4 regions of the Aminobacter sp. Y103A genome follow, and region 3 is predicted to be linked to each of the others. Evidence: riboswitches for the same ligand, from Rfam matches in the RefSeq annotation. Region 3 holds a riboswitch; each other region holds the start of a gene.
The links. Region 3 has a riboswitch for cobalamin ahead of metE (5-methyltetrahydropteroyltriglutamate--homocysteine S-methyltransferase). Riboswitches for the same ligand answer to the same signal wherever they lie in the genome.
Positions count from the first base shown of each region.

Region 1: it holds a riboswitch for cobalamin, as region 3 does, so the genes downstream of both, Amn_RS04520 ((2Fe-2S) ferredoxin domain-containing protein) here and metE (5-methyltetrahydropteroyltriglutamate--homocysteine S-methyltransferase) in region 3, are expected to answer to the same signal.
Region 2: it holds a riboswitch for cobalamin, as region 3 does, so the genes downstream of both, Amn_RS17665 (CbtB domain-containing protein) here and metE (5-methyltetrahydropteroyltriglutamate--homocysteine S-methyltransferase) in region 3, are expected to answer to the same signal.
Region 4: it holds a riboswitch for cobalamin, as region 3 does, so the genes downstream of both, Amn_RS28810 (TonB-dependent receptor domain-containing protein) here and metE (5-methyltetrahydropteroyltriglutamate--homocysteine S-methyltransferase) in region 3, are expected to answer to the same signal.

Region 1 is NZ_AP017986.1:921,993-929,720, forward strand. Features, by position in the region: gene Amn_RS04495 (L-2-amino-thiazoline-4-carboxylic acid hydrolase) at 1-176, shown strand, start outside; gene Amn_RS04500 (YegP family protein) at 339-527, shown strand; gene Amn_RS04505 (GlsB/YeaQ/YmgE family stress response membrane protein) at 690-944, shown strand; gene Amn_RS04510 (acyl-CoA desaturase) at 1,026-1,949, opposite strand; gene Amn_RS04515 (hypothetical protein) at 2,622-3,014, opposite strand; gene Amn_RS04520 ((2Fe-2S) ferredoxin domain-containing protein) at 3,311-4,090, opposite strand; cobalamin riboswitch at 4,206-4,398, opposite strand; gene Amn_RS04525 (hypothetical protein) at 5,293-5,637, opposite strand; gene Amn_RS04530 (cupin domain-containing protein) at 5,805-6,161, shown strand; gene Amn_RS04535 (glycosyltransferase) at 6,565-7,320, shown strand; gene Amn_RS04540 (polysaccharide pyruvyl transferase family protein) at 7,341-7,728, shown strand, end outside.
Region 2 is NZ_AP017986.1:3,586,976-3,594,703, forward strand. Features, by position in the region: gene Amn_RS17625 (GcvT family protein) at 1-47, shown strand, start outside; gene Amn_RS17630 (creatininase family protein) at 116-919, shown strand; gene Amn_RS17635 (tyrosine phosphatase family protein) at 1,094-1,597, opposite strand; gene cobD (threonine-phosphate decarboxylase CobD) at 1,594-2,652, opposite strand; gene cbiB (adenosylcobinamide-phosphate synthase CbiB) at 2,651-3,616, shown strand; gene cobO (cob(I)yrinic acid a,c-diamide adenosyltransferase) at 3,627-4,244, opposite strand; gene cobU (bifunctional adenosylcobinamide kinase/adenosylcobinamide-phosphate guanylyltransferase) at 4,244-4,753, opposite strand; gene Amn_RS17660 (CbtA family protein) at 4,746-5,522, opposite strand; gene Amn_RS17665 (CbtB domain-containing protein) at 5,539-5,715, opposite strand; cobalamin riboswitch at 5,751-5,947, opposite strand; gene Amn_RS17670 (gamma-glutamylcyclotransferase) at 6,015-6,704, opposite strand; gene Amn_RS17675 (acetyltransferase domain-containing protein) at 6,826-7,728, shown strand, end outside.
Region 3 is NZ_AP017986.1:1,222,199-1,229,926, forward strand. Features, by position in the region: gene Amn_RS05975 (Ros/MucR family transcriptional regulator) at 1-336, opposite strand, end outside; gene Amn_RS05980 (DUF982 domain-containing protein) at 582-884, shown strand; gene Amn_RS05985 (DUF982 domain-containing protein) at 1,225-1,404, shown strand; gene metE (5-methyltetrahydropteroyltriglutamate--homocysteine S-methyltransferase) at 2,112-4,442, opposite strand; cobalamin riboswitch at 4,559-4,758, opposite strand; partial or broken gene Amn_RS05995 (cytochrome P450) at 5,035-5,325, opposite strand; gene Amn_RS06000 (cytochrome P450 family protein) at 5,292-6,419, opposite strand; gene Amn_RS06005 (OmpW/AlkL family protein) at 6,616-7,308, opposite strand.
Region 4 is NZ_AP017987.1:260,646-268,373, reverse strand. Features, by position in the region: gene Amn_RS28815 (ABC transporter substrate-binding protein) at 1-277, opposite strand, end outside; gene Amn_RS28810 (TonB-dependent receptor domain-containing protein) at 289-2,148, opposite strand; cobalamin riboswitch at 2,328-2,529, opposite strand; gene Amn_RS28805 (hormone-sensitive lipase) at 2,811-3,638, opposite strand; gene Amn_RS28800 (AMP-binding protein) at 3,948-5,573, shown strand; gene kynA (tryptophan 2,3-dioxygenase) at 5,570-6,406, shown strand; gene Amn_RS28790 (ABC transporter substrate-binding protein) at 6,451-7,587, shown strand.

The DNA.
Region 1 (7,728 bases), 300 kb from region 3:
ACGCCTGGGTGGAGGCCGGTGTCGGCGACGACAGGCTGGCGACCTTGTGCCGGATCGCCGGCGCTTTCGACCGCGGCCTGTTCGAGGCGACCGGTGTGCGCTTCGAAAACGTCACCTGGAAGCCGGGCCATGGCTCCGGCTGCTGCCACATCTGCCTGACCGACCGCGACATCTGAGATCGCACTTGGCGCGGCTGACGGGTGCAGCGGCGATGGGCCTTGGCGGTTGTATTGGTGCGTTTGCGTCGCGAAAATCGCTTCGCGCTTTTCCTCGGGTTGCCGTCGTGCGACGATTCGTCAGCGGCGTGAGTCGCGGATCGGCACATACGGGGAAATGCGATGTACAAATTCGAGGTCTACAAGGACAAGGGCGGCGAGTTTCGGTTCCGCTTCAGGGCTTCCAATGGCGAGGTGATGTTCAGCTCGGAAGGCTATTCGGCCAAGGCATCGGCGCTGAAGGCGATCGAGTCGATCAAGAAGAACACGCCCGGCGCCGCGGTGGAGGATCAGACCACGGCGGTCGCCTGACGGGCGGCATTTCCACGGCGGGCCGATAGGTCGGCCCGTCTCCAGCCTGTTGTTCCAGCATGATCTCTGGCTGCCTGCTTGTCGATCATGCGCTGGTCGTTGCAACTGCGCATCGTGGCTCGTGACGTGCTCCGGCCGATGCGCCAGAACCTGGAGAGACAAATGGGTATCGAAAGCTTGCTCGTCTTCCTGATCGTCGGCGCCGTTGCCGGCTGGCTCGCCGGCCAGTTGGTCAAGGGCTACGGCTTCGGCCTGATCGGCAACATCGTGGTCGGTATCGTCGGCGCGCTGATCGCCGGCTGGCTGCTTCCGACGATCGGCATCAGCCTGGGCTCCGGCATCATAGCTGCCATCATCCATGCCACCATCGGCGCGGTGATCCTGCTCGTACTGCTCAGACTGGTGAAACAAGCCTAGCGAAACCACCCGAGACGTAGTTGCGATCGCCGGCAAGCACAGCTTCGCCGGCGATCTTTTTTGTCCCCTCTTGAGGCGGCGCTAGTCGGCGCGCTTCCGCGGCTCTGCGATCTTGCTCGCCAGTCCGAGCACGCCGAGCAACCTGATGGTCAGGTAGGTGACGTCGAATTCCCACCAGTGGTGGCCGTGGCGGGCCGAGCGCGGGTCGGCGTGGTGGTTGTTGTGCCAGCCCTCGCCATTGCTGAGCAGGCCGACGATGACGTTGTTGGTGCTGTCGTCTGTCGTGTCGTAGTTGCGGTAGCCCCAGACATGGGTGACCGAATTGACCGACCAGGTGATGTGCCAGGTAATCACGGTGCGCGCGAACACGCCCCAGACGAGCAGGCTGAGGCCGAACTGGATCGCCTCGTCAGTCGTGCCGCCGGTGATCAGGCTCGCGGCGACGCCGCCGCCGAAGAAAGCTGCCCAGGACGCGATGATGATGCCGAGATAGACATGCGGCTTGTCGAGCTTGCGGTAGAACGGGTCGCGGACGATGTCCTTGGCGTAGCGCCCGTAGATCTGCATGCGCTCCATGTCGGGCGACTTGACCAGCAGCCAGCCGACATGGGCCCAGAGGAAGGTGACGATCGGGCTGTGCGGATCCGGCTCCTCGTCGGCGTGCTCATGGTGGCGGCGGTGCACCGCAACCCAGCGCGCCGGCGTGTCCTGGAAGGCGCAGACGGCGATGATCGCAAGCCCGTGCTCGAGCCATTTCGGGCAGGTGAAGCCGCGATGGGTGAGAAGCCTGTGGTAGCAGAGGTTGATGCCGAGCGTGCCGAAGACATAGATGCCGGCGATGCAGAGGACGACGCCGGTAGAGCTGAAGAACCAGGGCAGCAAGGCGTAGAGCGCGACGACATGATAGAAGGCGAGGCCGCTCAAATTGAGCCAGTCGATGCGGGCCAGAAGCGGTCGGCGCGCAATTGCGGGCGTGGCGGACGACGCCGCGATCTGGTCGGACATAGATGCTCCCATTTGCGGCCCGGATCGCTTCCCCACGATCGAGCCGCCTCCTCCGTTTCGGGCGAGGTTGCGCAGTTTCTAATTCAGGGTCAAGGCACGTTTGGAATTACCCCGAAATATGAGTGCGGACGGTGGGCCGCGGCGGCGACCCACTGCTATTGGGGATGCGGGTTTGGCCGGATCATCGGGGAAGGTAGATCGCCCAAGAATGTGCCTGGGACGCCGCGGACACGGAAGTTCCACAGCAGTCGATCCAGGCGCTGGAACTCCCGCAAAGGGAGCTGCGCCGGCTGGACAATCAGTCGTGATGCAGGCAGTCGTCGCAGAGGCCGAACTTCCAGGCGGCAGCGGTGACGCCGATGAAGCGATTATGACAATGGACGCATTCCATGTTGCCATATCCCCGCGGCGAAGGCGGTGACAGAGATCTCTGCGCCGCGATGTAAGTCTCGCGCCGACGCATCAACTCTTCGCGGACATCACGCCGCGAATAGGATACTTGAATTGCCATGACTGCCACCGCCCACTGAACTGATCTAGCCCTGCGCAATAGTCGCTGATGTTTCCCTTGGGTCAATTAGATCGATGGATTGACGTGGATCGCAACAGGCTGTGTCAGCCCATCGGACCTGTGCCCGACGACCCCAGGCGCCGCTGCCGCTGCTGCGCGTTTCAGCCTTGGCTTCCAGCCAGTGGCGGATATCGGCGGGAACATCCGCCGTTACGTTGAGCAGCGGATTGCGCGCCGTGCCTGGTAAAGACGTCGTGATAGTTGACGATCGACAACGGCAAGCGTTGCTGTTCGGCCGGAATCGGGTCGAACAGGTGGTGCGGAAAGTTGTGCGGTGCCGACAAGGTGCGCATCGTCAGGCCGCTGCCCGGTATGGCCAGCGACAGGCAGGCCTGCGAACTGTCCCACAGCTCGCTTCCCCGGGCGGAAACGCGCCGTGGCCCGCCTCGACACGATGGCTGACATTGGGCGCGAGCTTTGCTGCCACCGAACGCTCGAAATAGCCGAGTAGCCGAGGATACGGTCTTCTCGCCGAACCACGACGAGGCCGCCATCGTAGCTCGCTTTGACCCCAGCCTTGTCGACGGTGGTCTCGATCATTGGCACCAGGTCGTAGTTAACGCCCAAGGTCCGGGACGGCGCCTGCCAATAACCGTCCCGAGGATCGGTCGTCGCGGCCATATGTGCGCATGCCCTTGACGTCGACGGAGCCGAAGGGCGGCCGCAGCAACTTCCAGTGCCAGATCAGGTTCACGGCAGAACAGCATGTCGCTGTCCAGGCCGATAAAAGGCAGGGGCAAAAAGCAGGTGGTGGCGGAACGACACGATCCCCCTTGTTTTCAATGGGCCTTCACCGCAGCACCTGCTTGCGGCCGGTGGGGTGGTAGGCAAAGTCGTCGACCACCGCGCCGCCGAGCAGATGTTCGGTGACTATGCGGTCGACGGCGGCCTCGGTGACCCCGCCGTAATAGGTGCCTTCGGGAAAGACCTGCAGCACCGGTGCCAGGTTACAGGGGCCAAGGCAGGTCGATTTGGCGCTCATCGTGCCGTCGCCGGTCACGCGCAGCTTCTGGCGGTCCTGCTGGTTGCGCAGGTGGCCCCAGATCAGGTCCGCGCCGGCGGCATTGCACGGGCCGCCCTGGCAGACCAGCACGCGGCGTTTCTGCGCCGGCACGAGCGAGCCCTCTGGCGCCAGCCTGTCGAGCGGCGGGATGGGCGGCGTCGCGTCGGCACCGGTGACGAGGTCGGCCATCATTGCAGCCAGCAGCGGGCTTTCGGCGAGGCCCCGCGCGATGCGCACCGTCGGCCAAGGTGCCGCGTCCTCGGTCTGCCACCGGCGCAGCGACTTGGTGAGCCAGGCATTGAAGCTGGGCTCGATCGGCAGCATAAGCGGCAGGATGAGGATATCGGAGAAATCCTGCTGGCGAAGTGCCGCAAGCGCCTCGCGCAGCGACGGCGTGCCTTGTTCGGTGAAGCCGAAGCTGGTGTGATCGACGCCGGGCAACGCCGCGGCGAGATCACAGAGCTGCTGCATCTGCCTGTAGGGCGCGGCAGCAAAGGCCGACTTGGCGACGAGCACGATGGCACGTCTGGCCTGGGACTGCGCGGTCTCAACTTCTGTATTGTGCAAACGATCGATCCCTGGCCTGACTGCGGTCGGGATTGTCGCAACGCATGTTGGTGGAAGGCGATGGCCGATAGCGCCGCCTGCACGAACCTGCGCTCCGGTGGTACACCCCGCCCACGGAACATCACTCGGTCAGGCAGGTCTCCTGGCTCGCGGGTCTCGGCTCATTGCCTGCCTTCCCGGCCGTCGGCCAGTGACACAATCGGCAATGCGGCTCACCGCTTACAGTTGCGGGGCAGCTTCGGTTTCGCACCGAATTCCCTCTTAGCTTCCGCCCGAAAGCAGAAGAACCATAACCGCGCGGCAAGCTATATGCGGGCAGACGCAAGTCAAGGGTTGTCGATGGACACGTACCTAGGCCAGCAATGCGCTGCCTTGCGATCGCTTGGCGTTGCTGGACATAGTCCGGCGATGGACGACGATTGCCAAGCAGCCCTTCCGATCATGACCGTGCGCCATCGGGGCGCATTGGTAGAGACCGGAGATGGACATGCACCCCAAGCGGAATAAGCCCAGGAATGCCAGGGCCGGCTGCCTCTGTGCAAACCGCACAAGGCGAACGGCGCCTGCCCGAGGCATATCGACATGAAAATCGGCAACCGGCGTCGATATGAAGCGGGAAGCTCGCAGTTGCGATGTGAAGGCGTCCGCGGCTGATAAGCTTGTCTGCGCGACATCGGATGTGCGAGGGGACGCGCCCGCCCATTGATTGGGGGGGCAGGGCGGGCGCTAAGCTCGGGTGGTCCAAGGGGGGGTAAGGACGAGGTGAGCCTGTAGGTCGTTTAGAGGTTCCTAACGTAAGGTCAACCAGCGCCAGCGAGCGGACGGCGCGGTCGTTCAACTTCTCGTGTAGAGCGGCTGGATCGCAAGCGGCGTCGAGCCCGTTCAGGGCAATCTGAGCGGCCGTCCACCGGTGCGTTGCCAGGACACCGGCGAGTGTCGTGAGTTACCGCCAACGTGAAGACGCTGGGAACGGCCACCAGGCGGGTCGCCAGAATGATTGCAGAGCAGCTTTGGCCTGTTTTCGTGGGCACCCCACCAATGTGGCCCGGCATGCAATCGCGACAGCCACAGGCGACGATCGGAGGTGTCGATGATGTGCGCGGCGGCGGCTCACCGCGTGGGCGAACGCTTCGCCGAAAGCGTTGGAGCAGGCGCGCGACGAGCTTGCCGCACATGCGCGCCGTTGGCAGTGAGGACCGAAGTTACCGCTTCGCGGTGTCCGCGCTGCTCGCCAGGCTGGCAGGAAGGGGCTTGCTCGAGCATTTCAGATGCATGTCCCGGGCGAATTTCTTGCGCATCTTGGCGCGATGCTCCTTGCCGGCCATGGCGATGCCGAGCCCGTATGGGCCAAGCAGCAGCCCTGCCGATACGCTCAGGGTTTCTTTCTCTTGCGCTGCGTAGTTCGCCGCCTCAGCTCGAGCTTTCGTGCAGTCCGCTGACCGCCATTTGGGATCCTTGGCAGAGAGTGTGGTGGCATAGTCGGCGGGCTGGGATGCACAGCCGGCAACTGCGAGCATCGTCACCGCAGCGAGCAGTTTGGCCTTCATCTATGAGTCCTTGCTAAACATCCGTCCATCAACACAGACAGGGCTGATTCCGCAAGGGGCGGCGGAAGAACACCAACATAGGAATATGCCTCTTTATCATAAGGAAACAAAGTTGCCTGATTTGAGGGCGTCGGCTATGCAGGGGTGTCTTAAGGGAGGAGAATGCCATGGCGAACAAAACAATCCTCAAATTTGGCCAGCCGGAAGGTGCAGATTCCAACGACCTACCGGGATGGGTGGTGGTCGACGGAAAGCCGACGATGAAGACGGCCGTCCAGCATACGACCGGGGATGGCAAGGTGCTGTCGGGAACGTGGCAGGCCACGCCAGGCACCTACCACGCCAGCTACACCGACTACGAGTTCGTCCACATGATCTCGGGTCGCATCATCATCACGCCGGATGGCGGCGCGCCCGTCGAGGTTGGGCCGGGCGACGCGTTCGTCGTGGAAGCGGATTTCAGGGGCACCTGGAAGATCATCGAGCCGGTGACGAAGCACTTCGTCGTTACGCTGGGATCGTAGGAAACACCGCGCAACCGGCGGGGATATCTCCATCGGCTGTCGAAGAAGGCTGCCGGCCGGCTCGTGCACGCGGACGAACGCCTGATTGATTCGACCTGGTTCCGACAGTGAGCGGAACCAGGCGCACCGGTGATGCCTTGCTGGCTTAATTTCCTTGGGAAAAGGCTGGTGCAGCTTTGAATGATCAAACAACGCGAGATGCATCGCGCATGTTGCGTTCCCCGGCCGAGAATGAGCATTTTTCCAAGCTTTGCGGCCAGGACTGATCGCTCGCTGCGCGACCACCACAACATCACCGTCGACCTTGTCCGCGGCTATTGCGGGCTACCACCTGTGCTTGCAGAAGGTTGACCTTTGCCCGAGCTGGTTTATTTAGGCCCCGGGCAGGTATGGGTGGTAATTTATGTTGGCAGTGGTGAATTCGCTGTGGATCGGCAACAGATTGGGGCCGGTCCACGCGGGGTGTCTGAGGTCGTTTCTTCGAAATGGGCATCGTGTCGTTCTGCACGTGTTTGACCGGCCGGACGACGTGCCTGAAGGCGTCGAACTTTTCGACGCCCAACGGTTGATGGCTCGATCGGAAATCGTTGCACATGAGACGACGGGTAGCCTGGCTTTGGCGTCGGATATCTATCGGTACCGCATCCTGCGGGCGGGCCTCGGCATATACGTGGATTGCGACGTCTATTGCCTGAGGCCGATCCAGCAGGAGGAATTCCTCTTCGGCTGGGAATCCGACAAGGCGATCAATGGCGCCGTGCTGGGGCTGCCTTCGCAGCATCCGGCGCTCAATGAGCTGATCGCGGCATCCAGCGATCCTCATTTCATTCCATGGTGGTATCGAAGCACAAAGAGACGGTTACTGCGCCTGCGCAAGGCCATGCGCCTGCCTGTCCCGGTATCCCGCCATCGTTGGGGTGTCATTGGACCGCAGCTGTTGACCAACGTCACCCGGCGCCACGAAATTGCAGCTTCGGCCAAGCCGATCGATGTGTTCTATCCGGTCAGCTACCAGAACACCAACCTGCTCTTCGATCGCGGGCTGTCCTGGCCCGATATAGCCACCAATCGGACGCTTGGCGTCCATTTGAGCGCGTCGGTCATATCAGGCCGCGAAATCATACGCGGCAGCCTTCTGGACGCCGTTGTCACGCAATAGCTCGTTTCGAGACTGCACTGATGTCGCTGAAGAGCCGGCTAAGCTCCTTTCGTCGCGTATATCTGGCTGCGCGCACCGTCGACACGCCGCCGACGCTTCTGTTCTGGTGGGGAAGCTACGGCTACAGGGGCGGCCCGACGATCGGCGACCTGATGGCGGTCGACAACCTGTCATCGAGGCTGCGTCTGCGCGGCGTCGAGCACGCCGTCATTTCGCATCCGGAACTGCAGATTCCGGGTCATCTGCCGGTTGATGATCTCTATGCGATCAAGCCTGCGAAAAAGCTCGTGTTCGTCTGTGGTCCTATCACCTACAATCGCGACCTGAACGACCTTTTGTCTGTCCACAGGCATGCGACCAAGATCGCGGCAGGCGTCAGCGTCCTTCCCAATCACGCCAGGATGAATC
Region 2 (7,728 bases), 2.4 Mb from region 3:
CGCTGAAGCCGATGTACGATCCCAAGGCCGAACGCGTGCGCATGTAGCCGCCCCTTACAAAATCGCCCGCGCTGACATATTCAGACGGAGGGAATTCATGCGGCGAGGCCGGGCAGTGACGAAAAAGCAGCGACGCGTCTGGTGGGGCGACTTCAAGGCGGCCGATTTCGCCGGTCTCGATCCGGAAATGACCATCGCCGTCATCCCTGTCGCGGCCATCGAGCAACACGGCCCGCATCTGCCCGTCTCGACCGACCTTTCGATCATGGAAGGCATGCTGGCCGAGACCTTCGCCCATCTGCCCGACGACCTCGACGCCCGCTTCCTGCCGATCCAGGCAGTCGGCAAGTCCGACGAGCATATGCAGGCACCCGGCACGCTCAGCCTGCCCGCCAATATGCTGGTCGACGCCTGGACCGAACTCGGCGCCTCGATCGCCCGCGCGGGCATCCGCAAGTTCGTGTTCGTCACCTCGCATGGCGGCAATGAGGAGGTGATGGGCATCGTCTCGCGCGAACTGCGGGTGCGCTTCTACGCCCTGTCGGTGCGCTCGAGCTGGGGCCGCTTCGGCACGCCCGACGGCCTCTACCTTCCTCGCGAGATCCAGCTCGGCATTCATGGCGGCGATGTCGAGACTTCGCTGATGCTGCATTTCCGCCCCGAGCTGGTCGAGATGGCAAGGGCCCAGGACTTTGCCTCCAGCTTCGAGCGCACTGAGGCCGAGTTCGACCTGCTGCGCTCACATGGCCCACACGGCTTCTCGTGGATATCAAGCGATCTCAACCCGCATGGCGTGGTCGGCAATGCGCTCGCCGCCACCGCCGAGAAGGGGCGGCTGACGGCCACGCATCAAGCCAAGGGATTCGTTCGCCTGCTGCAGGACATCCGCAAGGCGAAGTTGGCGGAATGGCTGGCGTAGAGATGGTGCGTCCTTCGAGGCTCGCCGATCGAGGATAGCGGCTCAACTGAGTGAAGGGTCGCACGACCGGCCTCATCCTGAGGTGTGGGCCCGAACGGTCAGCGCTGTTGTGCACAGCCCATCGGCGGGCGAGCCCTGAAGGACGCACGACCAGCTAAGCTGAACCCTGGCCGCCTAGACCTCCAGCCCGAATGTCACGCCCTCGAAACAATCGGCGCCACGACCGATGGCGGCGATCGCCGTCACCATGCGCCCGTTGCGTCCCAGAACGTGGTCTGCCACCGCAATCAGCCGCGGATTGGGCGTCGCCGTTGGTGAAAGTCTCCGCAACAGCAGGGCAAGCTCCGTCTCGTCGCGCGACGGATCGAATGCCGCAGCGATAATGTAGGCCGACGCCGTCGACCGGCTTACACCAGCCAAGCAATTGATCGCCAGCGGCCGCGAGCGGTCCCAGGCGCGAGCGAAATCGAGCAATTGCCGCACATGGGCCTCGCCGGGCAGCGTCATGCCGTCCTGCTCGACTGCGATGTCGTGCATGTTCATCAAAAGGTGGTTCTCGGCGCGGATCGACACTGGCCGCGTCATTTCCATTCCGGCCGAAAGCAGTGAGACAAGCCGCTCGGCGCCGATGCGCGCAACTGTCTCGTCGACCTTCGAAAGCGGGCAGACAAAGATCACCGCGCAGCCTCCCTCTTCGCCATTTCCCGGTCCTGCGCCCAGTCACCCAGCGCCACGTCAAGCCGCCGCCACTCGACTTCGTGGCCCGGCAGGCCGCAGCGCAACTGGGTCGGTCGATCAGCGAAACTGCGCACCAGGATACCCTCGCGCCCCAGTGCCTTGAACAGTCCGGCGGCGTCGGAAATGTCAACATGGCGGAACAGCGACGTGCCACCGGTGACGATCACGCCAGCGCGGGCAAAGGCCTGGTCGAGACGATCCGCGGCATGCGCCAGCGTCGTCCGCATCTCACGCTGCCAGTCAGCATCCGACAGTGCCTTGATGCCATATTCGAGCGACGGTACGGCCACCGACCAGGGCCCGAGCTCTTCCTCCAGTCGACCGGCGATATCGGGGTGGGCCAGTGCAAAGCCGAGACGGATGCCGGCCAGCCCGTAGAACTTGCCGAAGGAGCGCAGCACCACGAGGCCACTCTGTTCGACGTCGCCGGCAAGGCTCTGCGCCAGCGGGCCGACGTCCATGAACGCCTCGTCGACGACCAGAAGCCCACCGCGGGCGCGCAGGCTGGCGGCCAGTTCAAGCAGGTCCTTGCGCTGCACGACACGGCCGTCAGGGTTGTTCGGATTGACCACGACGGCGAGGTCGGCGTCGAAAAGCTGCCCGAAATCGCGGGTCTCGGCCACCTGATGACCGGCGATCGCAGCGGCGCGGGCGTGTTCCTGATAGGTCGGCCCGAGCACGAAGGCGCGGCCGGGCCGCACCAGCGAGGCGATGCGCGGCAATAGAATCTGCGTGCCCGGCGCCGGCAACACATGGGCGGCCGAGGGCGCACCGTAAGCAGTGGCGGCAACCGCTGTGAGGTCGCGCGCCCGGCCCGGCTCGGGCAGGCGCGACAAGGCTGTGGCAGGCAGCTCGAAAAGCGGATAGGAGTTTGGATTGATCCCGGTCGACAGGTCGACGAATGGCTCGGGCGCTCCCGGAAACAGCGCCCTCGCCCGTTCCAGGCTGCCGCCGTGGTCCACGGTCCCTGTCCTACGTCCTGCAAGAAGCGTCATGTCTTTTCCGCTCGCCTTCCTGTCGCTTCTGGTTGAACTCGGTCTCGGCTATCCGGACCGGCTTGTGCGCAAGATCGGTCATCCGGTCATCTGGATTGGCAAGCTGATATCCTTTCTCGACATCAGCCTCAACCGAGCCACCGATACCGACGCTCAGCGCCGCATCTGGGGTGTCGCCGCCCTCGTCGTCATCGTCACACTGCCCGCCACAATCGCCTTCGCCCTGGAGCGGCTGTTCGGTTTGCTGCCCCTCGGCATGCTCTTGACCGCCATCGCCGCTTCCAGCCTCGTCGCCCAGCGCAGCCTCGGCAGCCATGTGAAGGCGGTCGCCGACGCGCTCGACAGCGGCGGTATCATTGCCGGTCGCAAGGCCGTGTCGCAGATCGTCGGCCGCGACCCCGAGCGTCTCGACGAAGCAGGCGTCAGCCGTGCCGCAATCGAGAGCCTGGCCGAAAACTTCTCCGACGGCATCACCGCACCTGCCTTCTGGCTCGCCATCTCAGGTTTCGCTGGAGGTGCCGCCTACAAGGCGGCCAACACCGCCGATTCGATGATCGGCCACCGCACCAACCGCCACGAAGCCTTCGGCTGGGCCGCCGCCCGTTTCGACGACCTCATCAACCTGCCGGCCTCGCGCCTGACCGCGCTTGCCATCGTGCTCGCCGCCTCCCTCGTGCCCGGCGCCGACCCGAAGGCCGCCTGGGAGGCCGTCTGGCGCGACGCCCAAAAACATCGTTCACCCAATGCCGGCTGGCCCGAGGCCGCCATGGCCGGCGCGCTCGGCCTCGCCCTTGCCGGCCCTCGCGCCTATGGCGGCGTTTTGGTCGAGGACGCCTTCATGGGCGCGGGCGGCCGCCGGGACGCCAATGCCCGGGATATCCGCGCAGCACTCCGCCTCTACTGGACCGCCGACGCCATCCTGGTCGGCGCCATCGGCCTGATCGGCTTCGCCATCTGGCTCTGACACAGCAGCGCTAGAACTCGATTCCCTTCTGAGCCTTCACGCCGGCCGAGAAGTGATGCTTGGTCGCGCCCATCTCGGTGACAAGGTCGGCAGCCTCGACCAGCGCCGGCTTGGCGTTGCGGCCGGTGACCACGACATGCAGGCCCTCGCGACGGTTCTGCAGCGTCGCGACCACCGCCTCCAGATCGAGATAGTCATAGCGCAGTGCGATATTGAGCTCGTCGAGCACGACAAGCGAAATTGTCGGGTCGGCCAGCAGTTCCTGCGCCTTTGCCCAGGCTGCTTCGGCGGCGGCGATATCGCGCTTGATGTCCTGCGTCTCCCAGGTAAAGCCCTCGCCCATCGTGTGCCAGACGGCGCGGTCACCGAAGGCGGCGAATGCGTCCTGCTCGCCCGAATGCCAGGCGCCCTTGATGAACTGCACGACGCCAACCCGCTGGCCATAACCCAGCATGCGCAGCGCCAGACCGAATGCCGCGGTCGACTTGCCCTTGCCGGGACCCGTGTTGACGATCAGCAGCCCCTTCTCGACGATGGTCTTGCCGGCGACCTCGGCATCCTGAACCGCCTTGCGCTTGGCCATCTTGGCGCGGTGACGTTCGGCTTCCTGCTCGTCGATCGTCTTCATCATTTCACCTTCATCGGCAGGCCGGCGACAAGAAACAGCACCTCTTCGGCCACGGCCGCCACCTTCTGATTGAGCCTGCCGGCATCGTCACGAAAACGGCGGGCCAGTGCATTGTCGGGCACGATGCCGAGCCCAACCTCGTTGGAGACCACGAACCACGGCCCGCGCGGACGCGACAGTGCCTCGACGAGCGCCGCACATTCGGCCTCGACGTCATGATCGGCCAGCAGATGATTGGTAAGCCAAAGCGTCAGGCAGTCGACCAGAACAGGCGCGCCATCGGGCAGGCTGGCGAGCGCGCCTACCAGATCCAGCGGCGCGTCGAGCGTCCGCCAGCCCTCGCCACGGCGTCCCAGATGGATCGAAATGCGCTCACGCATCTCGTCGTCATAAGCCTGCGCCGTGGCAACATAGGTCCACGGCGCAGGAAATTGGGTGATGAGCTGCTCGGCATGCGCGCTCTTACCGGAGCGCGCGCCGCCGAGCAGGAGGGTCAGCTTCTCAGGCAAGGCGGCTGTTCAGCGACGGCGCCGGCTCGCTCATGAAGCGGTTGCGCACGTAGCCCGCCACCGCCCCCAGCACGACCCAGAACACCAGATTGGTGATGGTGACGGCGACGACGAAGCTGTGGTGCAGGTCTGCTGGAATCGGCGACTCGTGGCTTTCCGGTTGCGGTGCACCGACGATGTGCGGCGCAACGATCAGCACCACACCGAGTATCGCCAGCGGCAGCGACTGCTTGAAGGCGATCAGCGCGAGACCCGCCGCGGTGGCGACGACGGTCAGCGTCCACCAGATCTGGCGTGCGCCAAGATCGGCGGCCGGCATCGCCGGCAGCTCCGGCGGCAGGCCAAGACCGGGAGCCAGGGTAAACACGGCAAAGCCGGCAAAGCCCCAGAACACGCCCTGGCGCCAGTTGGCGATGCCACCGGCAAACTCGGAAACGGCGACCAGGATCAGGCCGAAAGCGATGCCGCTGACGATATTGGCGAGCGCCGAATAGGCAAAACGTTCAGCGCCGTCGGCCGGAGCCCAGGCTTCTTCTTCGGCTGGCGCCGCAGTCTGTGCCGCCGTGGTTTCGGCGCCGGCCGCAGGGGCGGTCGCCTCAGTGCCGGCAACTGGTGCCGCGGCGTGCTCATGGCCACCGCCGGCGTTCTCATAGGTCTCCGCCTTGAGGATCAGCGGGACGGTTGCATAGGTCTGGAGTGCGGCAAGGACCACGCCTGCCAATAGCCCGCTGATCGCCGCGATGAACACGACGTTTCTGAAGATGGACATTGTTGGATCGCCTTGGTTAGTGGCAGGGGAAAGCCATCGAGTGGCGATAGTCGTGGGCAGCGTTGTGCACCACGTCCATATGCGAGAACCCGAGGAAGCCAACAACGAAAAGGCCGAGCAGCGCGGCAAGCGCCAGCTGCATGCTACGCGACTGCGAAGAGACGTCGGTGCCGAGAGCAGAAACAGTGTTCATCACAAGTCCTTTCGCCCTCCACCCGAGGGCACAGAGATAAGTGCCTGTCGCCGGCAGGTCTCCTGGCTTGCGGATCGGCACCCTTCCCCGCCTTCCCGAAGCAAGCTTCAGTGGCATTTGAGGAGAGCTAACCGCATACAGTTGCGGGGGCAGCCACGGCTTTGGACCTTCAAATGGCCCTTACCGCATTCCCTCTTGATTCCATAACGGAACCGACGACGCCGCAACTATAGAAACAAATGGCTTGGGCGGCAAACCAAATTCCGACGCCGCCGCGCTCGAAAGCGGCGTTCCGGCGATCATCCGCGGGCCACGATTCGCTCGGCCACCAGATGCTGGAGCCGCCACAGATGCCGATCGTGGATCGCCCGCTGCTCGAGGTTGCTGACCACATTATAGAGATAGTCCGCAGCCGAACCCCAATGGCCGCAGGTCGTCGCCAGTCGCTCCGCCACCGCGTCCTCGCCCAGCGCGCCGGCATAGGCGTGGCCTTTGCGGTTGATGACGAAGGCGAGCGCGGTCAACGGACCTTCATCGGTGGCGAGCTTCAGCCAGCGCGGCTTGTAGGTGGAGGGTTTCAGCGTCATCTCGCGGCGAAACAGCCTGTCCAGCTGCTCGCGGCGGTCGCCGTCCGTCAGCCTGAGCGCCACGCCCTTGCACTGGCCGCCGCGATCCATGCCCATCATCAGTCCAGGCTCAGCCTTTGTGGCGCGCCAGCGGGTCATGTTGATGCAGAACGAACGGTGCCAGCCGCGCGCCAGCGCCACCCTTTCGTCGGTGTGCTCCACCTCGGGTTTCCAGATCAGCGATCCATAGGCAAACAGCCACAACGGTCCATTGCCGGGACGCGCGGCAAGCGTCTCGTCGATCATCACCTCATAGTCGGCGTCGTCGAGATGCATCGCATCGGGGTCGGGGCCCGTGTCAGCGACCTCGCGATGGCAACGCGCCACCAGTTCCTCGGTCAGCGCCATCTTTCGTCCGCTCATGCCCGCCCCATCAATTGCTTAACCCTGTGCACGACAGACAGTTCTGCTCTCTTCCGCCCCGCTTCAACCATGATAGTGCTGCATGGGCGCTGCAACACCCGAAAACGCAGAAGCGAACAATATGACGATGCAACCGGACCCCGACCAGATCAAAGCACCTTCTCGGCGCGTATCGGTCATCGACATCGCCCGCGGCGTAGCCCTGATCGCCATGGCGATCTACCACTTCGCCTGGGACCTCGAATTCTTCGGTTATGCCGATCCGGGCATGACCGCCTATGGCAACTGGAAGCTGTTCGCGCGCTGCATCGCCTCGAGCTTCCTGTTCCTCGTCGGCGTCAGCCTGGTGCTGGCACATGCCAAGGGCATCCGCTGGCCCGGCTATTTCAGGCGGCTCGCCATGGTGACAGCGGCGGCACTAGCGATCACCGTCGCCACCTGGTTCGCCACGCCCGACACCTTCATCTTCTTCGGCATCCTGCATCATATCGCGCTCGCCAGCGTGCTTGGCCTCGCCTTCCTGCGCGTCCCGCCGGTGCTGACGCTGATCGCCGCTGCTCTGGTGATCGTAGCACCCCACTATCTGCGCTCGGAGGCGTTCAATCACCCGGCCCTGGTCTGGATCGGCCTTTCCACCGCCAACCCGCGCTCCAACGATTTCGTCCCGCTGTTCCCCTTCTTCGGCGCAGTGCTGGCTGGCATCGGCGTCGCCGGACTGGCGCTCAGGGCAGGCCTGATCGAAAGGATGGCGCGACTTCAGCCCGGCGCCTGGTCGCGCCCCCTCTCCTTCTTTGGTCGCCACAGCCTTGCCTTCTACCTCATTCACCAGCCGGTGATGATCTCGCTGGTCTGGCTCTTCGCCCAGCTCTTCCCGGCCCCGGTCGAAACCCGCGAGGTCACTTTCCTGAAATCCTGCCAGCTTTCCTGCGAGCAGAGCCGCGACACCGATTTCTGCTCGCGCTACTGTGTCTGCATGCTCGACGAGTTGCAGAAGGATGATTCGTTCGATCGGCTCTATGCCTCC
Region 3 (7,728 bases):
ATAGTCCGCCGGCAGCCCCCATTTCGCGCGATATTCGTCGGGCGTGAGGCCATAATGGGTGGCCAGGTGACGCTTGAGCGACTTGAACTTCTTACCGTCCTCAAGGCTGAAAATGTAATCGGGTGTAACCGATTTTCTGATCGGTACGGCAGGCTTGAGAGCTTCTGACTTTTCTGGTGCGGCACCACCAGCAGTGCCTTTCAATGCGATGTGTATCTGGCCGATAAGCCCAGGCAGTTCACCGACGGGAACCGGATTGTTCGAAACATAGGCTGAGACGACATGGGCGGTGAGTTCGATGAGGTTGTCGGCTTTGCTCTCGGTTTCGTCGGTCATGAAAACGCTCCTGCGGTATTAGCGTAGCCGGGTAAGAATCATCTCGTAGCTTAATAGTGACGACCGCGTTTGATGGCAACCAAAGCCATTGCATGATGTGTTGGCGGATCGCTGCACGCCCGGTCGCCGTCGCGGATCTTCCTCTTGAACCGTCATCGCCCTGACAACACATTGTGTCAGGGTCGCCTCGCGTCGATGCGGCGCCTCTTCACACAAATTGGCTATTTGGAAGGTTGGAGGAACGAATGAACGCTGAGGCTTTCAGCAGCCCGCTTTTCGTGAGGCGCGCAACGCACATCATCCAAGAGATCGCCGGCCTTGCGGATGCAATCGATTTTCTCAATGAATGGCCGGAAGATCGCAGAGACATGATCCACGAAGCCGCCCTGAGGGCATGCTACGATGCATACGATGGGCGCAAGCCGGTAAGCACGGCGCGCAATGCCTTTTTTGGCTTTGCGAAGCGGGTCGCCATATTGGAAGATCCAACCTCCGCGATGCAGTGGATCGCCGCCTGCAGATCGGGCAGTGGAAAAGTGCAGGTGTAGACTTCAACGACGTGTTTGAGACTGGCGCGAGCCGCGTCGAATCGTGCAGTATGCACAGGTTTCACGGTTAGACCACGCGAATGAGAAGCAGTTCCTCACCACCAACTGCAAAACCGCAGATCGCACGCAAGCTGACCATGCCAGACGCAGCTCATGGCGATCGCTTGCCCGCCAATGGCCAGGCTCATTGGCGCGATGCAGCGGTCGCGTTCGGCTGAGTAAAGAAAATGCGGCCCGCGCTGTTTGCCGAGTAGTGGCTGTGGAGGAGGGGATGACCGGGTTGATCAGATTTGAGAGGCCAGTCGTAGTTCAGCTTAGCCGCCGCGGCTCGGAGCGTGTCGTGTTCGACGTCAACGACGCGGCCGCTATCTTGCTGCGGGATCTGCATCATGAGACCGATAAACGCAGGATAGCGATGGACACCTGTCTGCAGGTGTTACGCGGTAAGACCCATCCACCAGCTGCTCGACGAGCTTTCGTCGCGGCCGCGCTCGAAGCACGCATTCTACGCGGCGATTGAGATTTAGGACGCCGCTCATGAATTTCGGCCATCTGCGCATCGCAATTGGGCGCGGTCCGAACACCCCTGCCGGCTCCGCCAGGAGCAAGCCAACACCGCACTTTCCGCGGCGGCTTTCCTGGTCCGGCGCCGTATGTTGACCATCAAAACATAAGGGGTCCGCCAGCCAGCTGCGGCCGCTCGGCTTCGCCGTCGCGGTGATGGTGATTGCAGCCAGAGGCAGACGGAGCCATCGAGCGGGAATTGGCCCGCTGCAGATGGCAGAGCGTCGATGCCGCTTCAGCAGTCTCCGGAAGTGCCGTTTGAACCTTCCCCCAGCCCTGCATCCGGTCTTCCGGAACGCGCTCCGGGACCGGGGTGCGTGATCGCCGATGTTTCTCCCCATGGTCGGCACCGGGGTTTCGGCGATCAAGGTTGGGAGACGATAGTGATACTGGATTATCCCAATACGGAATAATCCGAAACTGGCTGGCGGTGAGCCGCCTCGTTTCTGGCCGGCTCATTTGAGGCCAAGCCTCCTTCGATCGCCAGCCAACGGCGGCGTCTGGAAAGCTGACTTCGACGCGCCGTAACAAGGGCCGCGGCCAGGCCAAGCTTGCCGAGGCGCTTCGTCACCGGCAGCACGATTTTTTGGGTGCGCCGGATAGACTCCCCTCGGTCGCGCGGGTGTGGCGTTGCCGCTCACCGCCGGCGAGGGGCACCGAGCCCTACGCGGTCTGCGCTTTTTCCCGAATTGCGCGTGCTGCAGCCACCATGTTCATCAGGGCAGGGCGGACCTCCTCCCATCTGCGCGTTTTGAGACCGCAGTCGGGATTCACCCACAGTTGGCCATCCGACAATCGCTCGCGCGCAAGCATGATGAGGTTGGAAATCTCGCCCACTTCCGGGACCCTCGGCGAGTGAATGTCATAGACGCCAGGACCGATCTCGTTCGGATACTTGAAGGTTCGAAGCGTATCGAGCAGTTCCATCTGCGAGCGCGAGGTTTCAATGGAGATCACATCGGCATCCATTGCGGCAATCGCGTCCACGATATCGCCGAACTCGGAGTAGCACATATGGGTGTGGATCTGGGTCGCATCGCCGACGGCCGTTGAAGCCAGCCGGAAGCATTCGACGGCCCAGTCGAGATAGGCCTGCCACTCGGCCTCGCGCAGCGGCAAGCCCTCGCGCAGTGCGGCTTCGTCGATCTGGATCATCCTGGCGCCGGCCTTTTCGAGGTCGCTCACTTCATCGCGAATGGCGAGCGCGACTTGGCGGCAGACGGCTGAGCGCGGAAGGTCGTCTCGGACGAAGGACCAGTTGAGGATCGTCACCGGGCCGGTAAGCATGCCCTTCACCGGCTTTGGCGTCAGCGACTGGGCGTATCGCCACCAGTGTAGTGTCATCGGATTTTGTCGCGACACATCGCCAATGATGATCGGGGGTCGCACAAAGCGCGAGCCATAGCTCTGCACCCACCCATGCTGCGTGAAGGCAAAGCCGCGGAGCTGCTCGGCGAAATACTGCACCATATCGTTGCGCTCGAATTCGCCGTGGACCAGCACGTCGAGTCCGATCTCTTCTTGCCAGCGAACGGCGGCTTCTATCTCTCTTTTCAGGAAGGCCTCATAGTCGACGTAACTCAGCTCGCCCTTGGCATGGGCTGCCCGCGCCTTGCGAACCTCGGCTGTTTGCGGGAAGGAGCCGATCGTCGTGGTGGGGAAGGATGGCAAGCCAAACGTGTCGCCCTGAAGCTTGGAGCGCACGGCGAATGCGCTCTTCCGGCGCGTCATGGCGACCTTGATGCTGGCGACCCGACCTTCGACGAGCGGATCATGCACCTTAGCGGATGTCGCGCGAGCGGCGGCAGCCTCAGCCGACGCCTCTAGTTCGGCGGCGACCGCGTCCCGGCCTTCGGCCAGGGCACGGGCGAGCACGACCAGCTGGTCGGTTTTTTGCGCCGCGAAGGCGAGCCACGATTTCACGTCCGCATCGAGTGCCGTCTCCATGTCCAGGTCGATCGGCACATGCAGCATCGAGCAGGACGGGGCGATCTCCACGCGGTCCAGCGGCCAGCCGGCGACGATCGGCTTGATGCGGTCAAGTATGGCAGGCAGGTTCGCGCGCCAGACGTTGCGGCCGTCGATCAGCCCGAGCGAGAGCACAAGGTCCTTCCGCGCGAGCCGGCCGACGGTCTCCAACTGCTCTGGAGCGCGCACGAGATCGACGTGCAGTCCCGCCACGGGCAGAGAAATCGCGGTCTCGAGATTGTCTCCCAGCGATCCGAAATAGGTAGCGACCATGATCTTCAACTCCGGTGCTGCTTTTGACAGCCGGCAGTAGGCGAATTGGAGCGCATCCCGTTCGTTGGGAACCAGATCGACCACGAGCGCCGGCTCATCGATCTGCACCCAATCGGCTCCCGCGAGCTTCAGCCTCCGCAGGAGCTCCTCGTAGACGGGCAGCAGCCGTGGCAGGAGCGCGATAGGGTTGAAACCTTCCTCAGGTGACTTCGCCAACTTGAGAAAGGTAACCGGTCCAAGCAGGACCGGGCGCGTGTGGATGCCGAGCGCCTTGGCCTCGAGGAAATGATCGACCGGTTTCGCCGACGAGAGGGCAAAGCTCTGATCGTCCGTAAGTTCCGGCACAATGTAGTGATAGTTGGTGTCGAACCATTTGGTCATTTCCATCGCGGCAAGGCCATGCCCGTTGGCCGCATGCTCGTCACCGGCATGTCCACAATCAGCGGCCTGACCTTGGTTGCCGCGCGCCATGGCGAAATAGGTATCGAGTGGGACCTCGCCGTCAGTCCAGGTGTATCGTGCCGGCACGGCGCCGACCATGGCGACGGTGTCGAGCACATGGTCATAAAGCGAGAAATCGTTGGACGGGATTTTCGACACGCCGTGGTCGTGCTGCTCCCTCCAGCTGGCGGCGCGTAGCGCCTTCGCCGTCGTGAGCAGGTCGGCAGCGGGAGATTTTCCGGACCAGTAGCTTTCAAGCGCGAATTTGAGTTCCCGCCGTCGACCGATACGCGGCACGCCGAGCGTTGCCACTGGAATTTGTTGAGAGACAGTCATGCCATACCCCGATGGTTGGGGCGTGGGGACAAGGAACGCGCGAGCAGGCGGCACGAAGCCAGGCTACCGCGGCCACCGAGACACCCCGCCCGTGGACGTTGTTCGTCGTGGCAGGTCTCCTGGCTCGCGGGTCAAAGCCTCTGCCCGTCTTCCCGAGGCCGTTCGCCTCAGTGACACCAATGGGCTTGGCTCGCCGCTAACAGTTGCGGGGGCAGCGCCGGCATCGCACCGGCTTCCCTCTTAGCTCCGCTACAGCAGTGCCGCGCGGAGAACCACGACATGCGCACAATCACAGCAGCTTCGCTCCTTGTCAATACATATAACGAGATGTTTATGTGATGATGCGAATAATGCCCTTGCGCTGATCGGTCTCTTTCGCCCAAAGCCGCTTACGATGCCGCCTCTTATCAGTGCAGGCTCGGAGAGATCCTTGTCCCCATCGGCGACGCCGGATCAGATCGAGGTCGCCGGGCTCAAGGGCGTAAAGTCGGGCCAGGTCGTCACGGTCAGCCGGGAATCCCGGTAGTTGTTCCCCGCTCGGCTTTGCTCAGCGTGCTTGCGCATTCGCCATCAGCGCGCTGATGACCACGCCCGGTAGCGGAAAGGAGAGGTGGCGCTGCAGGTCGGCGGGTTGGGGCTGGGCCGTCAGCGTCTCGAACAACTGCGTGGCGATCGCCTCGACCTGCTGCGCGAGCAGCTTCACCCTGCGATTGCTGAAGGCCGGCGCCACGATCGTGCGTAACCGGGCATGCTCGCCCCCCTCGTGCGAGACCAGCCACCCCGGCGAACCGAGAATCACCGAATCCGGGGTGAATGCCGCACTCTCTAAGCGACGGAAGGGCGGAAGCTGACCGGCAGGCGCTGCGGGCAGCGAATGACGTAAGACGGCATGTAGACGACGTCCTCCGCGGCGATGGCCAGCGCCAGATCCTCCAGCCGCCCGAACAGCGCGGGGAAGGCGCAGCGCAATTCCAGGCGCGCCAGCGCAGCGCCCAGGCAGGAATGCGGCCCCTCGCCGAATGACAAATGCGGGTTGTGCCGCCGGGTGACATCGAACCTGTTGGCGCCGGGACCGAAGGCCTTTTCGTCCCGGTTCGCCGCGTGGAACGCCATCAGGACGGCATCGCCGCGGCGGACCAGGCATCCGTCGATCTCCACGTCCTGGGTGGCATAGCGGAACGGCAGATTGGCCGCTGAGCTGCCCCAGCGCAGGATCTCCTCGATCGCCTGTGACCACGGAACTTGGCCGCTGCGCACCAGGTGCAGTTGCTGCGGATGCGTCAGCAATGCCAGCACGCCATTGCCGATGACGCCGGCGGTGGTCACGAAGCCCGCAGAGAGCACCATGAACAGCATGTCGATGAGCTCGGTGTCGGAAACGAGCTCGCCTTTGTCACGCGCGACGATCAGGGCCGAAGCCAGATCATCGCCGAGCTGGCCCCGCTTGAGCGCGATCAGGCGACGGAAGAACTCCGGGATGCGCTGCCGCGTCTGTCGCACCTCTTCGCCTGTGGCGGAGGTGTTGGCCAGGCTGTAGGTGAGCGCGACGATCTCTTCGCGCTGTTCGTCCGGCAAACCGAACAGTTCGGCGATCACGTTGGTGGGCAGCGGAGCGGCGAACTCGCTCATCAGATCGGCACTGCCGCCGCGCTGCGCCATCTCGGCCAGGAGTCGATCGACGCATTGTTCGACCCGTGGCGCCAGCAAGGCGATACGACTGGGCGCGAAGCTGCTGGACAGCAGGCCGCGCAAGCGCCGGTGATCGGCGCCGTGCGCCGTGGTCATGTTGTCCACTTTGCATATCCCGATCAGCGGATGATCCTCGGGAATCTCGCCGTCCTGCAGCGCCCGCCACTGTCGCCAGTCCTTGTTGAAACGCTGGTCGGAAAGCATCTGCCTGAGCGTCTGGTGACGGGCTGCCGCCCAGGTCACCACATCGCCTGGCAGCGACACTCGCGCCATCCCCCCCCTGCCGCAGAATCGCAGAAGAAAGACGATCAAGTTGCGTGGGAGCGGCCGGCACACCGATCACGTCGCAATGATCGTTTTCTACGCGCATGCCAACAGCTCCTTTAAGAACCATCGCGGGTCCACTTCTCGGCACGGAAGATCCGCGCGCGGACTTCGAAAAGTGCCCCGTGCTTCGTCCTCAGAAGCGGTAGGTGAGACCTGCGCCTATCACCCAGGGATCGAGCTTGGCCTTGCCCGTGAGCTTGGCGCCGGCGACAGTGACGTCGAAGTCGGGCCTGAGGAAAAGCTTCTTCACGTCGAAGTTGACGCCCCAGTGCTCGTCCACCATGTAGTCGAATCCGACCTGCAGCGCGGCGCCGAATGTGTTCTTGACCTTGAGATAATCGGCGCTGCCGACTTGCTGATGATAGAAGATCGTATAGTTCACGCCGGCGCCGACGTAGGGCTTGAAGGCGTCGAAATCGGTAAAATGATACTGCAATGTGAGCGTGGGCGGCAGCAGCCAAACCTTGCCGACCTTGCCCAGCCCGCCGATCGCACCTTGGCCATCGATGTTGGCATAGGTGGTGCCGAGTATGAGTTCGGCGGCGATGTTGTCCGTGAAGAAATATGAGATATCGAGTTCCGGCGTCACGGTGTCCGAATACGAAAGACCGGAGCCGGGCACCGCATTGACATAGCCCGAATCCTCGGTGATCACCCCCAACGCACGCAGGCGGATCTGCCAGGGGCTTGGCGCTTCCGCGACGCAGGCTTCTGCCTGCGGGACGCTCGCGGCTTGCCCAACATCTGCCGCGCCGGCCTGTCCCGCAACGATGAGGACGACAGCCGCTGTCATTGCCCGCGCCACGCCAATTCGCGCTCTCGCCATACTTTTCTCTCCTTGATCTTCAGAAGCGACGCACTGCGCCTTGATTGAATCCTGCTCGCATCAATCGAGATTGACGGAGCGCTCATGCGGGATAGCCCCCGCATATGTCGTGCCAAATGAGAAAATCATTGGAAAACAATGCGGTCACTCCGATAGCGCTGTGTCTCATGTCCGACTTCGTCGAAGATCCGACAATGAGTGCAGCCGTAGCCGCCCCTGGTAGCCGTTCGTCAACATCGGCCGGCAGTTCGTTGGCACGCTCGTCCTCGGCTTCGAGTTGTGGCGTATTCTGCGTTCAGCGCCTTGATCGGCGCCTGCTGCTTCGCCGTCAGGCCGGGGAACGTTCCAGCCAGTTGGCGCAGTCCGTGGGCATGTCCGTAAGGCGTCTCGACCGCGACCGATATGGGCGGGAAATCCTTT
Region 4 (7,728 bases), on a different replicon from region 3:
GCATCAGAAACACTTCCTCGGCAAGGCCATGATTGACGGCAAAGCCGTTGGTCCGATCGGCCAGCACCGACGTGTTGGGATCGCTTGCAAGATAGGACACTGAATGCAGCTGCCCCTCGGCCGCCAGAAGCATCGCCAGCTGGTCGGTGCAGACATTCATCGACACGACGCGCTTCGGCGGCACGGCGGCTGCCGGCGCTGATGACAACGCGGCCAGCCCCGCGAGAGCGGACAGCCACGCTCGAAACCGAGCGCAGCTGAGACGATTGGTGGGCATGTTACCTCGCATCAGAACACACGCGTGAAGCTCAGATTGAAGCTTCGGCCCGGCGCGCGATAGTTGGTGACGGTCGAATAGTGTTCGTCGAACAGGTTCTCGACCGAAAACTTCAGGCTCGCCCGCTCGTCGACCGTGTAGTTGGCGGCGAAATCCACCGTCACATAGTCCGGCAGCTTGACGGTGTTGGCGGCATTGGCGTAGCGCGCCGCGCCGTAGAGCAGCTTGGCGGTGAGGTCGAGGCTGTCGGTCGCGGCAAAGCTCACCTCGGCGGCCGCCTTGAAGCGATCGCGATAGGGAATGTAGCGGCCGTTGTCCTCATTCTTCGGCGAGCGGTAGTCGATCGAAACCTTGCCACTCCAGCGGTCGTCAAACGCATGCGACAGGCTGGCCTCGATACCGGTCACCTTGGCGCGCGCGACATTGAACGGCAGGTAGGTCGGCGGGTTGGAGGCGATCGCGTCGGTCAGCCAGGTCTGGTAGAAGGCGACGTCAAGCTCGGTCCCCTCGCTTGGACGCCAGTTGATGCCGATCTCATAGGACCGCGACTTCTCCGGCTTCAGGTTGGGATTGGAGTAGTTGGGGTAATAGAGGTCGCTGAAGGTCGGCGCCCGGAAGCCGGTGCCGTACGAGGCGCGCGCCACAAGCTCGGGAACGAGCTCGTAGCTGGCACCGATGTTGTAGGTGGTGGCGCCTCCGAACTGTTCATTGTGATCGTAGCGCAGACCGCTGTCGATCGTCAGCGCGCCATAGTCGAGCGAGTACTGGCCGAACACCGCCGCGAGGTCGCGCGAGCCGACACCGAAATCGACAGTCAAAGCCACCTCCTCGCGATAGGCCTCGGCACCGCCGACCAGGACATGCCTGACTTCACCTGTTTCAAAGGACTTTTCCGTCGACGCGAAGATGCCGTAGCGCCTGGTGTCGAATTCGCTGCTGCCCACGACGCCGTCACGGACATTGTTCGAATAGTCGAGGTTGCCGGAAAGTTCGACGGTCGAGCTCCAGCTGTCGGAATGCTTCACCCGTGCGCCGATCCTGCCGGCGAAGGTGTCGGTGTCAACTTCATTGGCGGAAGGCGGGGAGGCATCGTACTGGCTGCGGCCCCGGGCAAACAGGCCATCGGCATATAGCCGGCCCCAGCCATACTCCTTGGCGACAGCGACGTTGAGCGAGCCCTGCAGGAAGCCATCGTCGTCAGGCTCATGTCCCCAGGCCAGCGGCGTGGTGAAGTCGTAGCCGCGCGTGCCGAGGATGGAGCCACCGACGGAGTAATCGATCCCGTCCTCGGTGCGTCCGCGCAGATCGCCTGAGAGATAGCCACCCCAGGGATGCGTGACGCCCGAGGTGATGCTGCCGCAGGTGTTACGGCCGTCGGCACACTGGCCGCCCTGTTTGGTGATGATGTTGACGACACCGCCGATGGCATCGGCGCCATACTGCGCTGAGTGCGGTCCCTTGGCGATCTCGATACGCTCGATCGACGACAGCGGAATGTTGAAGATCGAGCTCGTACCGCTGGTCGCCGACGAACTGCGGACGCCATTGACCAGCACCAGCGTCTGGCCGGCCGACATGCCGCGCAGATAGACATTGGACGACGCGCCCTGGCCGCCATAGCCGATGATTGAAACGCCGGCATAGTGCTTCAGCAACGACGGCAGATCTGCTGCCGCGGACTTTCGCAATTCTTGCTCGTCGATCAGGGTGACCGACGACGTCGGGCGAACAAGCGCGGTTTCGCGGCGGAGCGGCGTAACGACCAGGCGCGGCAGCACGGTCACGCCGCCTGCAGCGAGCGCCTGCTGCGCGCTGGATGGTGTCGGGATGGCCAGCATGATCGCGCCGATGCCCAGGATAAGTCTCTGCATTTCTGCCCTCAAATGGTTTGGGGGGCGCGACAAGGATCGCACCCGGTTTCCAAACCGCAGGCAAGACAGGTCGGCAGGCAGACTTTGGGACAAGATTGACCCGACGGCCTTCCGCATGCGGCAACACTTTCGATGTCACCGCCACGAGCGACCGCGCCTGACCACACCCCGTGGACAAGCATGGGTGACTGGAACGGGCAGGTCTCCTGACTTCCGTGTCACAGCCTTTTTCCGCCTTCCCGAACGCGCGAATGCGTTCAGTGGCATGATGGAAGAGGCTCAACGGTTACAGTTGCGGGGGCAGTCGCGGATTTGGCCTTCGGCCTCACCGTGTTCCCTTTTCATCCGCCTCTCGGCGGAACCGATTCCGAGGCGGACGCTACTCAGGGATGCCGAGGCTTGTCAATCGCAATCATGCGACCGGCCATAAAATATATTGATTTTCAACTAGATAGGATCATTGGACACGGACAAACAGGGCAACTTGTGCAATCGCCCCGGACGCGGCAAGCCCTGCATGGGACCGCCAATTGGACGGCACTGCCCCTCGGGGACAGAGGCCACCTGCACATTGCCAACGGGGTCGCGGAAACTGAACCGACGATGTGCGCGCTACGGCCATCGACATCATCTTCGGCCGCGTCGGTATCATCCGCGCATGTTCAGCCGAGCAAGGTCCTTGTCAGCGCATGATCCTTGTCGGCAAGCCCGTCGATGACGCTGAAGTGATGCCGGTCGGGCTCGACCACTGTAGCGGTGGTGGCGCCAAGCCCGGTCCAGATATTGGAAAGCAATGCGTTCTGGCGCAGGAACTCGGCGCGCTCGCCACCGCCGACCCAGCAGGTGATGCGGACGTTGTCCACCGGCCGCAGCAGCGCCGGGCTTTCAGCCAGCGCCTCGGTCTCGTCGATGTGGAGCGTCTTGTTCATGCCGGTGTTGATCAGCGGCCTGAGATCATGAACTCCCGAGAGCGAAACGACATGACGGATACGAGACTGCACATCGGGCGCAAGCGGCGAAGCAGCCGCGACCATGCGCGACACGAGGTGTCCGCCGGCGGAATGACCGGTCAGCATGATCGGGCCTTCGACCAACGCGGCTGCCTTGCCGATCGCCGCACCGACCTCGCGCACGATATCGCCGATCCTGACTTCCGGGCACAAGCTGTAGGACGGCATCGCAACCGCGTAGCCGCTGTCGATGGAACCCTTGGCGAGATGCGACCAGTAGCTCTTGTCGAGCGCCATCCAGTAACCGCCATGGACGAAGACGACGAGCCCCTTCGGCGTGCCTTCAGGCAGAAACAGGTCAAGCAGGTTGCGCGGCCTGTCACCATAGGCGATGTCGAACTGCGCTCTCTCATCTGCCGACAGGGCGTCGCGAAACGTCTGTGCCGATTCCACCCATGCAGCAGGCCAACGATCGCCACCGGCGATGTTGGCGCCATTGGTGTAGGCGTTGTCCCAATCGGCGATATGGCGTTCGAGCATACGGGCATCCCTCCAAGGCGGCAGCAATCCAGGCGCATAGCAATGGCCAGCGTGCCGGATTGCGTCAATGGGCCAGCGGCAGAAACTTTATGCTTGAAATAATTTTGGTCCGGTGCAATTCTCAGCCATCAGTCGAGAACGTGGGAGGTCTCGCTGTGCCAGACGCCGATCGCATGTCGATCGCGCATAGCCGCGGCCTGTGCCGAACGGCTACCCGTTGCGGCGCAGCACCTTCCCCCGAAGTAACGCATTCCAACGCACGCATGGCGCTTCCGTCATGCCGATGAGCAGGTAGGGGACAGCCGCAGAATGCTTGGACCGTCAGCGCATATCGACACCTTCACGCGCGATAACCTGCCACCCCAGGACCAGTGGCCGACCTTTCTGCTCGACGGCTTCGACTATCCCGAGCACCTCAATGCGGCCGTCGAGCTGACCGATCGCCTGGTCGAAAAAGGCCTGGGCGACCACACCGCGCTGATCGGCAACGGTCGCCGCCGCACCTACAAGGAGCTGTCCGACTGGACCAACCGACTGGCGCATGCGCTGGTCGAAAACTACGGCGTCAAGCCCGGCAATCGGGTGCTGATCCGCTCGGCCAACAACCCGGCAATGGTCGCCTGCTGGCTGGCCGCGACCAAGGCAGGTGCTGTCGTCGTCAACACCATGCCTATGCTGCGCGCCGGTGAGCTCGCCAAGATCGTCGACAAGGCAGAGATCACGATTGCGCTGTGCGACACGCGCCTGATGGACGAGATGATCGCCTGCGCCAAGGACAGCGCCTTCCTGACCAAGGTGATCGGCTTCGACGGCACGGCCAACCACGACGCCGAACTCGACCGGGTCGCGCTCGACAAATCCGTCATCTTCGAAGCGGTCAAGACCGGCCGCGACGACGTCGCCCTGCTCGGCTTCACCTCGGGCACCACGGGCGTGCCGAAAGCGACGATGCATTTCCATCGCGACCTGCTGATCATCGCCGACGCCTATGCCAAGGAGGTGCTTTCGGTCACCTCCGACGACGTCTTCGTCGGCTCGCCGCCGCTGGCCTTCACCTTCGGTCTTGGCGGCCTGGCCATTTTCCCATTGCGCTTCGGCGCGGCCGCGACCCTGCTCGAGCAGGCAACGCCGCCGAACATGATCCACATCATCGAGACCTACAAGGCGACGATCTCGTTCACCGCGCCGACCGCCTATCGCGCCATGCTGAAGGCCATGGACGAAGGCGCCGACCTGTCGTCGCTGCGCGTCGCGGTCTCTGCCGGCGAGACCTTGCCCGGACCGGTGTTCGAGGAATGGCTGGCCAAGACGGGCAAGCCGATCCTCGACGGCATCGGCGCCACCGAGATGCTGCATATCTTCATCTCCAACCGCTTCGAGGACATGAAACCCGCCTCCACCGGCAAGCCGGTCGGCGGCTATGAAGCGCGGGTCGTCGACGGCGACATGAACGAGGTGCCACGCGGCACTGTCGGCAAGCTTGCCGTGCGTGGCCCGACAGGCTGCCGCTACATGTCCGATGACAGGCAGCTCGAATATGTCCGCGACGGCTGGAACCTGACCGGCGATGCCTTCATCCAGGACACCGACGGCTTCTTCCACTTCGCCGCGCGTTCCGACGATATGATCGTCAGCGCCGGCTACAACATCGCCGGTCCCGAGGTTGAAGCCGCCCTGTTCTCGCACCCCGAAGTCGCCGAATGCGCCGTCATCGGCGCGGCTGACAGCGAACGCGGCCAGATCGTCGAGGCCTATGTCGTGCTGGTTGCCGGCGTCGCCGCCGACGCCGCGACCGTCAAGCGCCTTCAGGATCACGTCAAGGCGACGATCGCGCCTTACAAATACCCGCGCTCGGTGAAATTCATCGACGCCCTGCCCAAGACCCAGACCGGCAAGATCCAGCGCTTCCGGTTGCGTGCGGAGAAGATGAATTGAGCAAGCCTTACGATCCCTCCGTCGAGGGCGCGCAGATGTCGTTCAAGGACCGCATGTCCTACAGCGATTATCTGCATCTCGAAAAGATCCTCGACGCTCAGGCGCCGCTGTCGACCGCCCATGACGAGATGCTGTTCATCATCCAGCATCAGACGTCCGAGCTGTGGATGAAGCTCGCTTTGCACGAGATCGGCTCGGCGATCCGCTCGATTCGTGCCGACAAGCTTGAGCCCTCGTTCAAGATGCTGACCCGCGTGTCGCGCATCTTCGAGCAGCTCAACAGCGCCTGGGATGTACTCAGGACGATGACGCCGAGCGAATACACCGAATTTCGCGACTCGCTCGGGCAGTCCTCGGGTTTCCAGTCCTGGCAGTATCGCGCCATCGAGTTCATGGCCGGCAACCGCAACACAGCCATGTTGCGCCCGCACGCCCACCAGCCCGAACTCAGCGAAAAGCTCGAGGCGGTTCTCGCCCAGCCTTCGCTCTATGACGAGGCGATCCTGCTGCTTGGTCGCAACGGCTTCGATATCGGCGCCGACGGCAAGCGCACCGACTGGCGCGAAACGCGCAGCGAAAGCGAAGAAGTGCTCGTCGCCTGGCAGGCGATCTATCGCGATCCGCAACGCTACTGGATGTTCTACGAGCTGGCCGAGAAGCTTGTCGATTTCGAGGATTACTTCCGGCGCTGGCGCTTCAACCATGTCACCACGGTCGAGCGTATCATCGGTATGAAACGCGGCACCGGCGGCACGTCTGGCGCCTCGTATCTGAAGAAGATGCTGGAGGTTGAACTGTTTCCCGAACTCTGGAAAGTTCGCACCCGGCTCTAGGACTTCAAATCAAATAATCAGGAACACTTGGGAGGAGTAACCTAATGAAGAAAATCATTGCGGCAGGAATTTTCGGCCTATCGTTGGCGGCATCCGGCCTTGCCTATGCCGAACCGGTGAAGATCGGCGTCATCACCACGCTTTCGGGCGGCGGTGCGGGCCTCGGCGTCGACATGCGCGACGCGTTTGCGCTGGCCATGAAGCAGTCCGGCAACAAGGATGTCGAACTGGTCGTCGAGGACGATGCCCAGAAGCCCGAGATCGCCGTCCAGCTCGCCGAAAAAATGATCCAGAGCGACAAGGTCGACCTGTTGACCGGCATCATCTGGTCGAACCTCGCAATGGCCGTGGTGCCTAACGCTGTGGCGCAGGACGTCATCTACCTGTCGCCCAACGCCGGCCCGTCGGCGCTTGCCGGCGCCAAGTGCAACAAGAATTATTTCAACGTCGCCTACCAGAACGACAATTTCCACGAGGCGATGGGCCAGTACGCCAACAAGGACTACAAGAAGACCTTCATCCTCGCGCCCAACTATCCGGCCGGCAAGGATTCGCTGACCGGCTTCAAGCGCTATTACAAGGGCGAGTTGGCCGGCGAAGTCTACACCCAGGTCGGCCAGACCGACTACGCCGCCGAGATCGCCGAGATCCGCGATTCCGGCGCCGACTCGGTGTTCTTCTTCCTGCCCGGCGGCATGGGCATCTCGTTCATGAAGCAGTACGCCCAGTCGGGCGTGAACATTCCGGTCATGGGCCCGGGCTTCTCCTTCGACCAGGACATACTGCCGGCGGTCGGCGACGCAGCCCTCGGCGTCAAGAACTCGGCGAGCTGGTCCAAGGATCTCGACAACGAGGCCAACAAGCAGTTCGTCGAGGCCTTCCAGGCCGAATACAAGCGCTTGCCCTCGGTCTATGCCGCCCAGAGCTGGGATACGGCAAACCTGATCCTCTCGGCGCTCGGCAAGGCCAGCGTCAAGGACAAGGATGCCTTCCGCGCAGCACTCAAGGCCGCCGATTTCAAGTCGGTGCGCGGCGAGTTCACCTTCAACACCAACAACCACCCGGTGCAGAACATCTACGTGCGTGAAGTGATCAAGGAAGGCGACGTGCTGACCAACAAGATCGTCGCCACTGCCTTCGAGCACCACAAGGACGCCTACGCCGACCAGTGCAAGATGTAGGATGGGTTCAGGCCCGCTCGTTGCAGGCCAGCCTTGTAACGAAGCGTCCGACCCCCACTCCGCCTCGCGGCGCTCGGCACCTCTCCTCCTCATAAGGGGAGAGGAAAGGAGCCAAGCCGCAGCGGCTTTTCCTCTCCACTG